2 regions of the Achromobacter pestifer genome follow, and region 2 is predicted to be linked to the other one. Evidence: predicted binding sites of a transcription regulator. Region 2 holds the regulator's gene; the other holds the start of a gene.

Region 1 (5,459 bases), 2.4 Mb from region 2:
TACCGCCGATATGTTGTAGTAGCCCTGGACCTTGCCGCCGCGGATGAGGGCGCCGTCGCCAGTTTCCGCGCCGACCAGCAGGCCGCCCTTCAGGATGCGGGGGAACACCAGCACACCCACCGCCTTCTTGCCCAGTTCACGCGTCCTGGGTTCCTGCTGGTACAGGCGATCCAGCGCACTCTGCGCCTCCCGGCTGAGCTCGGCCGCGGACTCCGCCCTGGCCTGCGGCGCCAGGAGGAAACAGGCAGCCCACAAAAAAAGGCTGGCCCACAGCCAACCCCAACGGTGCATAGGCAAAACGGACGCGCGACGCATACAGCCCCCTTGTCAAAAGGACGGCAAGCGCCCGACGCGCTCGCCCCGACTTGCCGGATCAGTATTGGCAGGCGTCGGGGCCTTGTCAAGATGCTACTGGCCCCTGTAGCGGTGCTCTGGTGCTCTGGCAGCGCTGGATCCTTACCATGGCATCAATGTCCCCAATTAGATTAGAATCGAAACTATTCTCAATAAAATCAGACCGTCCAGTCCGCGGCGGCATCAACAATAAAGAGGCTCGTCCTGAAATCCGGTTTCCGCCTATCCATGGCCTGGCTCCACACCTGGGTCGGCCTGTGGTTCTCATGGCTGCTGTTCGCCGTCTTCCTGACGGGATCGCTGGCCGTCTTCTCCGAACCCATCACGCACTGGATGACGCCCGAGCACCAGGAGGCGGAAGCCCAGGCTGCGCAAAAGGAAAGCGTCCCGGTGGACCGCGCCCGCCGGCTGGAGCTGGCGGTGGACTACATGGCGCGCAACCATGCTGGCGCGGGCATGTGGGAAATCTGGCCGGTGGACCGCTTTCACGAGAACGGGCTGACCGCCTATTGGTTCGACCAGAACGGCCAGTACGCGGATGCCGAGCTCGACCCCGAGACAGGCGCCGAACTGGCTGACCACCACGACGCCGAAGGCCGCGCGACGATGGGCGGCACGCATTTCGTGGACTTCCACTACACGCTGCACGACGCCGGCCTGGGGCTGTGGATCGTCGCCTTCGCCAGCATGGCGATGCTGGTCGCGCTGATTTCCGGCGTGGTCACGCACAAGCGCATCTTCAAGGACTTCTTCACCTTCCGCGCCAAGAAGGGCCAACGGTCCTGGCTGGATGCGCACAACGCGGTGGCGGTACTGACCCTGCCCTTCCAGTTCATGATCGCCTACACCGGCATCGTGATATCCAGCGCCCAGCTCATGCCCGCCCCGGTCGCGGCGACCTATGGCGCGGGCCCGCAGGCCAGCCGCCTGTACCTGGCCGAGCTGACGGGCGAAGAACGGCCAGACCGCACCGGCGTGGCGCTGGCCATGCCGGCGCTCGAGCCCATCGTGGCCCGCGGCGAACAGCTGATCGGGCAGACGGCGCGCGCCATCGTCATCAACAATCCCGAAGACAGCTCCATGCGCATCGGCGTCTACGGCTGGAACGAAGACGCAAACACCTTCCGCAACCTCAGTGCCACCACGGGCATGGCCGAATTCTCCGCCAGCGGCGAACTGCTGCGCCTGCGGCCGGCAGGCGGCGTGCATGGCGGCGCCCCTGCGCTGGCGTTCCAGGTGATGAGCGATCTGCACATGTCCAAATTCGGCGGGCTGGCCGTCAGCTGGCTGTACTTCATCTGCGGCCTGGCGGGCGCGGCCATGATGGGCACGGGCGCGCTGCTGTTCATGGTCAAGCGCCGCGCCAAGCATGGCGGCGAATTCGGCGGCGCGACGGCGCGCATGTACCGGCTGATAGAAGGATTGAACGTGGCGGCGCTGGCCGGACTGGCCATCGCCTGCATCAGCTACTTCTGGGCCAACCGCCTGCTGCCCGTGGCGCTGGAAAATCGCGCGCTGTGGGAGCTGCGCTGCTTCTTCCTGGTCTGGGCGTTGACCCTGGCGCATGCCTGGCTGTGCAGCCCGCGCCGCGCCTGGATCTCGCAGCTGGCCCTGCTGTCGGCGCTGTGCCTGCTGCTGCCGGTACTGTCGCTCGCCACGCTGGGCGACCATCCACTGGCGCAGATCGCGCGCGGCGACTGGGAAAGCGCCGGCGTCGAACTGACCTCCGTCGCATTCGGCGTACTATCGGGCTGGGCGGCCCTGCTGTTGTGGCGGCGGCCGGCAACCGCGCCCGCCCGGCGCAATCCCCGCAATGACGCAGAGGCGGCCGCATGAACACCAACGACCTGTACGCAATTTCCATGGCGCTGCTGCTGACCTATTCGGGCATGGCCTGCCTGAGCCTGGCCATGCCGCGCCATTACGACCAGGTCTGGGGACGCGATCCCTCCGCCCGCCATACCCGCGTGCTGCGCTGCGCCGGCGTGCTGCTGCTGGCGCTGGCGCTGCTGCCCTGCGTGGGACTGTGGGGCAATACCGTGGGCGTGGTGGCATGGCTGGGCTGGCTCTCGGCCGGCGCCCTGCTCTGGGTCGGCATGCTGTCGTGGGCGCCTCGCCCGGCGGCCCGCACCGCCGCGCTGGCCGTGGCGATATCCCTGGCCGGGGTCGGCATCGGCTTCTGAAGCGCGCGTTTGACGCGCATCAAGCAAGGCTGACATCCAGACCGTGCGGTGCGATATCTGCACCATATGTGGTGGTAGAGTTTTCACACCCTACTACATATGGTGTCAGCCATGCATATCCAGCACATCCTCAAGCGCGACGGCCGGGTCGCGGAGTTCGACCGCGACAAGATCGCCCAGGCCATGGCGGCGGCCGGCGGCAGCACCGGAGAACTGGACCTGGCAGGCGCACAAGCCCTGACCGACACCGTCATCGCCGCGCTGGAAGGCAACCCTTGCCCCGGCGTCGAAACCATCCAGAACCGCGTGGAAGAAGCCCTGGTCCAGGCCGGCCACTGGCGCACGGCGCGCGCCTACATCGTGCACCGCGAACAGCACGCCCGGCTGCGCGCGCTGCGCCACACGCTGGTGGACGTGGAAAGCGCGATGGAGGAATACCTGGACCAGCGCGACTGGCGTGTCAACGCCAACGCCAACCAGGGCTACAGCCTGGGCGGCCTGATCCTGAACGTGGCCGGCAAGGTCACCGCCAACTACTGGCTGTCCAATGTGTTCGCGCCCGAAGCGGGCCGCGCCCACCGCGAAGGCGACATCCACATCCACGACTTGGACATGCTGAGCGGCTACTGCGCCGGCTGGTCGCTGCGCCAACTGCTGACCGAGGGCTTCAACGGCATCCCTGGCAAGGTCGAAGCCACGCCGCCGCGCCACATGTCGGCGGCCATCGGCCAGATCGTCAACTTCCTGGGCACGCTGCAGAACGAATGGGCCGGCGCCCAGGCCTTCAGTTCCTTCGACACCTACATGGCGCCCTTCATCCGCCGCGACGCCATGACGTACGCGGAAGTGAAGCAGTCCATGCAGGAGCTGATCTACAACCTGAACGTGCCCAGCCGCTGGGGTACGCAGACGCCCTTCACCAACCTCACGTTCGACTGGACCTGCCCGCCTGACTTGAAGGACCAGATCCCGTACATCGGCGGCGAGGAAATGCCGTTCTCCTATGGCGAGCTGCAGACCGAGATGGACATGATCAACCGCGCCTACATCGAGGTCATGATGGCCGGCGATGCCAAGGGCCGCGTGTTCACCTTCCCCATCCCCACCTACAACATCACGCCCGACTTCGACTGGGACCATCCCAACACCGAGCGCCTGTTCGAAATGACGGCGCGCTACGGCCTGCCTTATTTCCAGAACTTCCTGAACTCGGACCTGGAGCCGCACATGGTGCGCTCGATGTGCTGCCGCCTGCAGCTGGACCTGCGCGAACTGCTCAAGCGCGGCAACGGACTGTTCGGATCGGCCGAGCAGACCGGCTCGGTCGGCGTGGTCACGGTCAACTGCGCGCGCCTGGGCTACACCTGCCGCGGCGACGAAGCGCGGCTGATGCAGCGGCTGGACCATCTGCTGGAACTGGGCCGCGACGTGCTGGAAACCAAGCGCAAGGTGGTGCAGCGCTACATCGACCAGGGGCTCTACCCCTATACCCGCCGCTACCTGGGCACCCTGCGCAATCACTTCAGCACGCTGGGCGTGAACGGCATCAACGAGATGATCCGCAACTTCACGGACGACGCCGAAGACGTCACCACCGCGGCGGGCCACGCCCTGGCGGTGCGGCTGCTGGACCGCGTGCGCGCCCGCATGACCGAGTTCCAGGAAGAGACCGGCCACTTGTATAACCTGGAGGCCACGCCGGCCGAAGGCACCACCTACCGCTTCGCCCGCGAAGACCGGAAACGCTATCCCGCCATCCTGCAGGCCGGCAGCGAGACGCAGCCCTACTACACCAACTCCAGCCAGCTGCCGGTGGGCCACACCGACGATCCCTTCCATGCGCTGGAGCTGCAGGAAACGCTGCAGGGCAAGTACACCGGCGGCACCGTGCTGCACCTGTACATGAACGAGGCCATTTCTTCCGCCGCCGCATGCAAGCAGCTGGTGCGCCGCGCGCTGTCGAACTTCCGGCTGCCCTACATCACGGTCACGCCGACTTTCTCCATCTGCCCCAACCATGGCTATCTGGCGGGGCATCATGAATTCTGCCCGAAATGCGATGCCGAACTGCTGGCCAAGCAGGCGGCATGCTGCACCCCGGCCTAGGGCCTGTACACGACGACAGGCTCTGGACCGGACCGCCGGGCAGCCGCCCGGCATCCACTCCTTGAGGAACCGCCATGCAAACCTTGATCGCTCCCGAAGTCACCCCCGCACCCGCCATGCAGCTGGACGACAGCCAGCGCGTGCGCTGCGAGATCTGGACCCGCGTCATGGGCTACCACCGCCCCGTCGCATCCTTCAACACCGGCAAACAGGGCGAATTCAATGAACGCCGCTTCTTCGTCGAACGCCGCGCCTGAAGGCGCCACGCCAGCCGCCGCGTCCACTACGGGCTGCGGCCCGGGCACGCGCCGGCTGACGGCGCGGCCGGCCTACCCGGCTGCGCCGCAACCGGTGGCCCAGCCCCTGCCGCGGCATTCGCACGCGGTCGGCGGGCTGGTGCCTTTTTCCACCGTGGACTGGCCCGGACAACTGGCGGCGGTCGTGTTCATCGCGGGCTGCCCCTGGCGCTGCCACTACTGCCACAACGTCGAGCTGCAGACCCGCAGCGCCCGCTACGATTGGCGCGAGACCCGCGCCTTCCTGGAAACGCGCAAGGGCCTGCTCGACGCCATCGTGTTTTCCGGCGGCGAGCCCCTGAGCGAACCGCGCCTGCCGCAGATGATCCGCGACGTCCGGCGCATGGGCTACCGCGTCGGCCTGCATACCGCCGGCATCTATCCCCTGCGCCTGGCCGACGTGCTGCGGCATCTGGACTGGGTCGGCCTGGACATCAAGGCCGACGCCCAGGGCTATGACGACATCACCGGCCGGCGCGATTCGCAGCGTCCCGCGCAGGCATGCCTGGCCCAACTGCTT
Region 2 (5,459 bases):
TACTTCGAGCTGCTGTCGTTCCGCACACTGGAAGACATCGCCGCGCTCAAGCAGGAGATCGACGGCGGCCGCAACCCGCGCGACGCCAAGGTCATGCTGGCCCAGGAAATCATCGCGCGCTTCCATTCCGCGAAGGCGGCCGACGAGGCGCTGGCCTCGTTTGAAGCCCGTTTCCGCGACGGCGCGATCCCCGATGACATGCCCGAGGTGAACATCGGCGGGGCGCCGGTGGGCATCCTGAAGCTGCTGCGCGAAGCCGGCCTGGTCGCGTCGGGCTCGGAAGCGCAGCGCAACGTGGAGCAGGGCGGCGTGCGCGTCAACGGCGATCGCGTGGAAGACAAATCGTTGCAATTGCCGGCGGGGACTTACGTCGTTCAGGTGGGCAAGCGCAAATTTGCGCGTGTTAACTTGAACCCATGATTGCGAAGTTTTGATACGCTGAGGGTACAGACAGGGGCAGTGGGGCCTTTGCGGCACATCAAGGAGCACGACATGAAACTTTCGAGTTTGTCCTTTTCCGATAACGAGTCGATTCCCGAACGCTACGCCTTCGGCAGGATCGATGCGCAATCGCACGTCGCGCTGGCAGACAACTTCAACCCGCAGTTTTCCTGGGACGACGTTCCGGCGGGCACGCAGTCGTTTGCCCTGATCTGCCACGATCCCGATGTGCCCTCCGAGCCCGACGACGTCAACCAGGAAGGCCGCGAGGTACCCGCCAGCCTGCCCCGCGTGGACTTCTTTCATTGGGTGCTGGTCGACCTGCCGGCCGACCTGCGCGACATCGAGGAAGGCACCTTTTCCAGCGGCATCACGCCGCGCGGCAAGGGCGGCCCGCTGGCGCCGATGGACGCGCGCCAGGGCATCAACTCGTACTCGTCATGGTTCGCCAATGACCACGACATGAGTGGCGACTACTTCGGCTATGACGGCCCGTGCCCGCCCTGGAACGACGCCATCGTGCACCGCTATGTATTTACCCTGTACGCGCTGGACGTGCCCACGCTGAATCTGCAGGGATCCTTCACTGGCGAGGACGCGCTGCGCGCCATCCAGAAGCACGTGCTGGCTCAGGCGTCGCTGACGGGCACCTATACGCTCAATCCGAAGCTGGCTCCCAAGCAGATCGGCGCCACCTCGGCCTGATCCGCCGCGCCACGGCAAGGCCGCAGTCTTGCGACTGCGGCCTTTTTCCATCTCCGAAAAGATTCAGCCCATTGCGCGCTTGAGCCGCAGCAGCGTCAATCCAAAAGTGATGAAGATGGCGCCGACCAGACGGTTGATCCAGGTCACGCTACTACTAGCGAGTAGGTTATGAGCGTGGCGCTTTGCATGAAAGTTTCTCAAGTCGGGTTGAGACGGGTTTTCCGGCCGCGGAGGATGGCGTGGTTTTCGCGCCCGTGCCTGGAATTTTGCCCGGGTTCCCGGCATTTTGAGCGCAATTGATTCTGCCCGCCGGGGTAAACTATCCATCATTCTCCGGGTTTACCCACCCGGGCGCAGTTTTCTCCTCTCTTACCGCCTCAGGAACCCCCCGTCATGTTTGACCGCAACCTCACCTTGTCCAAGGCTGACCCGGACGTTTGGGCCGCCATCCAGAAGGAAGACGTCCGCCAGGAACAGCACATCGAGCTGATCGCCTCGGAGAACTACGCCAGCCCGGCCGTCATGGAAGCCCAGGGTACGCAGCTCACCAACAAGTACGCCGAAGGCTATCCGGGCAAGCGCTACTACGGCGGTTGCGAATACGTGGACGTGGTCGAGCAGCTGGCCATCGACCGCCTGAAGCAGATCTTCGGCGCCGAAGCCGCCAACGTGCAGCCCAACTCGGGTTCGCAGGCCAACCAGGGCGTGTACATGGCCGTCCTGAAGCCGGGCGACAAGGTGCTGGGCATGAGCCTGGCCGAAGGCGGCCACCTGACGCACGGCGCGTCGGTCAATGCCTCGGGCAAGCTGTACAACTTCATCTCCTACGGCCTGGACGAAAACGAAGTCCTGAACTACGACCAGGTCGAGCAACTGGCCCGCGAGCACAAGCCCAAGCTGATCGTGGCTGGCGCCTCCGCCTATGCCCTGCACATCGACTTCGAGCGCATGGCCCGCATCGCCCGTGAAAACGGCGCGCTGTTCATGGTCGACATCGCCCACTACGCGGGTCTGGTCGCCGGCGGCGCCTACCCCAACCCGGTGCCGCACGCCGACTTCGTCACCTCGACCACGCACAAGTCGCTGCGCGGCCCGCGCGGCGGCGTCATCATGATGAAGGCCGAGCACGAGAAGATCATCAACTCGGCGATCTTCCCCGGCATCCAGGGCGGTCCGCTGATGCACGTCATCGCCGGCAAGGCCGTGGCCTTCAAGGAAGCGCTGGAGCCCGCCTTCAAGGACTACGCGCAGCAAGTGGTCAAGAACGCCAAGGTGCTGGCCGACACGCTGGTCAAGCGCGGCCTGCGCATCGTCTCCGGCCGCACCGAAAGCCACGTCATGCTGGTGGACCTGCGTTCCAAGGGCATCACGGGCAAGGAAGCGGAAGCGGTGCTGGGCCAAGCCCACATCACGGTGAACAAGAACGCGATCCCGAACGATCCGGAAAAGCCCTTCGTGACCAGCGGCATCCGCCTGGGCACGCCGGCCATGACCACGCGCGGCTTCACCGAAGCGGAAGCCGAGCTGACCGCCAACCTGATCGCCGACGTGCTGGACAATCCGCGCGACGAAGCCAACATTGCCGCCGTGCGTGCCCGCGTCAATGAACTGACCTCGCGCCTGCCGGTCTACGGTAAGAAGTAAGCGAGCATCCCTGCGGCGGGCTGCGGCCTGGCCGCAGCGGTCCACAAGGGACGGCCCCGCAAGGCGCCGTCCCTTTGCTTTCGGGGCGGCCGGCGCCGGCCTGGTAAAAAATACGGGGGCGGATTAGCCTGTATTGACGCTGGCGGCCGGGCGTCTCGTTACAATATGCTCAAATATTGCCCTTTCAGCGCCTTTAGGGATCACACATGCGGTGTCCATTTTGCGGCAATGCCGAAACGCAGGTCGTAGACAGCCGGGTCTCCGAAGAAGGCGACGCCATACGCCGTCGCCGTCGCTGCCTGTCCTGTGACAAGCGCTTCACCACCTATGAACGGGTGGAGTTGGCCATGCCTTCCATCGTGAAGCGCAATGGCAGCCGCAGCGATTACGATCCCGGCAAGCTGCGCGCCAGCTTGAGCCTGGCGTTGCGCAAGCGCCCCGTCAGCACGGAAGACGTGGACGCCGCGGTCGCACGCATCGAAGAGCAACTGCTGGCCAGCGGATTGCGCGAAGTGCCCAGCGAACATATCGGCGAGCTCGTCATGAACGAACTGCGCAAGCTCGACAAGGTGGCGTACGTGCGTTTCGCTTCGGTCTACAAGAGCTTCGAGGACATCGGCGAATTCGTCGAGGCCATCCGCGAGATGCAGGGTCCGTTGCTGCCGGGCAAGCTGCGCAAGGACTAGCGGTTCGGCTCAAGGTCCGGGGCCGGCTGGCGCCACGGAAGCAGGAAAACGACGGCGCTGCGGCGCCGTCATTGCATGGTGGGCGCCGAACGCGCGAGGCTGGGCGTAAGCGGCTGGAATTTGCGCCAGACACGGCGCATGTGCTGCGCCGACCCGAATCCCGACTTCTCGGCCACGCGCTCCAGGTCCAACCGGGTATCGCGCAGCAGGTCGCGCGCTAGCGCCACGCGTATCTGATAGAGGTAGTCCATCGGCGTGCAGCCCGCGTGTTCGCGGAACAGCCGGGTCAGATGGCGCGCGCTGGTGTGCGCCTGGTCCGCCAGCGATTGCGCCGACCAGGGCGCCGCCGGATCGCGGATGACCGCGTCCTGCACCCGGTGCACGCCCGGATGCAGGTGGCTGCGGTGGTCCAGCCAGGGCGACAGCGTGGAATCCGTGCCGGCGCGCCGCTGGTAGACCACCATGTCGCGCGCGGTTTCGCTGGCCACGCGTGGTCCGCAATGCCGCGACACCATGTGCAGCGCCAGGTCGATGCCGGCCGTGATGCCGGCGCTGCTGACCAGTTTGCCGTCCTCGACGAAGATGCGGTTGTCATGCAGCCGCGCGCTCGGGTCGATGCTCGCCAACTGTTCCAGGCAGGTATGGTGGGTGGTGCAGTCGCGCTGCCGCGTCAGCCCGGCGGCGGCGGCAAACAGGGCGCCGGCGCATACCGTCATCAGCGTGAAGCCGTCCGCGGGATGGCGGACGGCCAGCCAGTCGATGATGGCGCGCGAGTCGGGGTCGTCCAGACGCGTGGGTTTGCCCACCACGCCTGAAATGATGACCAGGGCTTCGGGCGGCAGACTGGCCGGCAGGGCCTGGATATGTGCCAGGTGCAGGCCGGGCAGGCCGCTTTCGACCTCCCGGGACGGGCCGCAGAAATGCTGTTCGAAGGCGCCCGGAGCCAGCTTGTTGGCCACGCGGAAGGCCTCCGCCGGGCCTGCGACGTCCAGCAGCACGATGCCCCGCGTCAGCACGAAATACACCGGAACCATGCGGCTCTCCGCCAGCGTCAGGCCGCCAGCGCGTCGGCCGCGCGCGCGATACGGGCAAAACGCCCTTGCAGCACCAGCTCGGTCCGGTCGCGGATCTCGGCCGGCGTGTAGTGCTGGCCGGACGGGCTTTGCATGGCGAAGGTCAGGGTGGCGTCGGTGGGGAACACCACCTTGTAGCCGGCGTCGCTGGCATGGCGCGAGGTGGTTTCGCAGCACTGTTCGGTGCGGATGCCGCTGACGATGATGCCTTCGATGCCGTGCTTCACCAGCCAGTCCTGCAGGCTGGCGCCGTCCGCGTCCTTGGCGTAGAGCGAGGAATGCACGGTCTTGTGGAACACGGCGGTGGGGGCGATGCGCAATTCCTTGAGCGTCTTGACGTGCCCGGAGGCCAGAGAAAAGGGGTTGGCGGGGTCGTCCGACACGCTGGTGTGGAATACCTGCAGCACCGGAATGTCGCGGGCCTGGGCCTCATCGATCAGGGACTGGATCCGTTCCACGAAGGCGGGGTACTCCGTTTCATCCCAAAACGGACGTTGCCGGAAAGAGTCTTGTACGTCGATGACGATCAGTGCTTGTTTCATGGACCACGCTCCTGGAGCGAGAATTGTAGAGGGTGTGATGCCATTTTTACTGCAATCCGATGCTGCGGCGAGCGCGGCGAAAGACGGCTGTCGGCCTAAAACGGACATGAGTGGCTGGCGCGGCCGAGCGCCACCGTCCGGCCGCCTGCCCGACCCGCGGCGGACATACAATCCTGGACATGATGATTCCCAGCGACAACGACGACATTCTCTGGATGCGGCGCGCCCTGGCGCTGGCGCAGACCGTCATGTACACCACCGCGCCCAACCCCAGGGTAGGCTGCGTGATCGTGCGCGACGGGCGCGTGCTGGGCGTAGGGGCGACGCAGCCTCCCGGCGGCCCGCACGCGGAAGTCTGCGCCCTGCGC

What was found. The regulator NrdR, encoded in region 2, represses ribonucleotide reductase genes. The targets are predictions, from matches to a motif close to CACNANATNTNGTG.
Region 1: the regulator NrdR is predicted to act here: its motif matches at 2,629-2,642, upstream of FOC84_RS31130 (ribonucleoside triphosphate reductase).

The regions. Positions count from the first base shown of each region.
Region 1 is NZ_CP053985.1:6,612,196-6,617,654, forward strand. Features, by position in the region: gene FOC84_RS31115 (lipid-binding SYLF domain-containing protein) at 1-255, opposite strand, end outside; gene FOC84_RS31120 (PepSY-associated TM helix domain-containing protein) at 583-2,190, shown strand; gene FOC84_RS31125 (DUF3325 domain-containing protein) at 2,187-2,537, shown strand; gene FOC84_RS31130 (ribonucleoside triphosphate reductase) at 2,649-4,643, shown strand; gene nrdD (anaerobic ribonucleoside-triphosphate reductase) at 4,718-4,900, shown strand; gene FOC84_RS31140 (anaerobic ribonucleoside-triphosphate reductase activating protein) at 4,866-5,459, shown strand, end outside.
Region 2 is NZ_CP053985.1:1,879,803-1,885,261, reverse strand. Features, by position in the region: gene tyrS (tyrosine--tRNA ligase) at 1-420, shown strand, start outside; gene FOC84_RS09175 (YbhB/YbcL family Raf kinase inhibitor-like protein) at 493-1,146, shown strand; gene glyA (serine hydroxymethyltransferase) at 1,540-2,790, shown strand; gene nrdR (transcriptional regulator NrdR) at 2,997-3,476, shown strand; gene FOC84_RS09160 (GlxA family transcriptional regulator) at 3,545-4,510, opposite strand; gene FOC84_RS09155 (cysteine hydrolase family protein) at 4,528-5,091, opposite strand; gene ribD (bifunctional diaminohydroxyphosphoribosylaminopyrimidine deaminase/5-amino-6-(5-phosphoribosylamino)uracil reductase RibD) at 5,307-5,459, shown strand, end outside.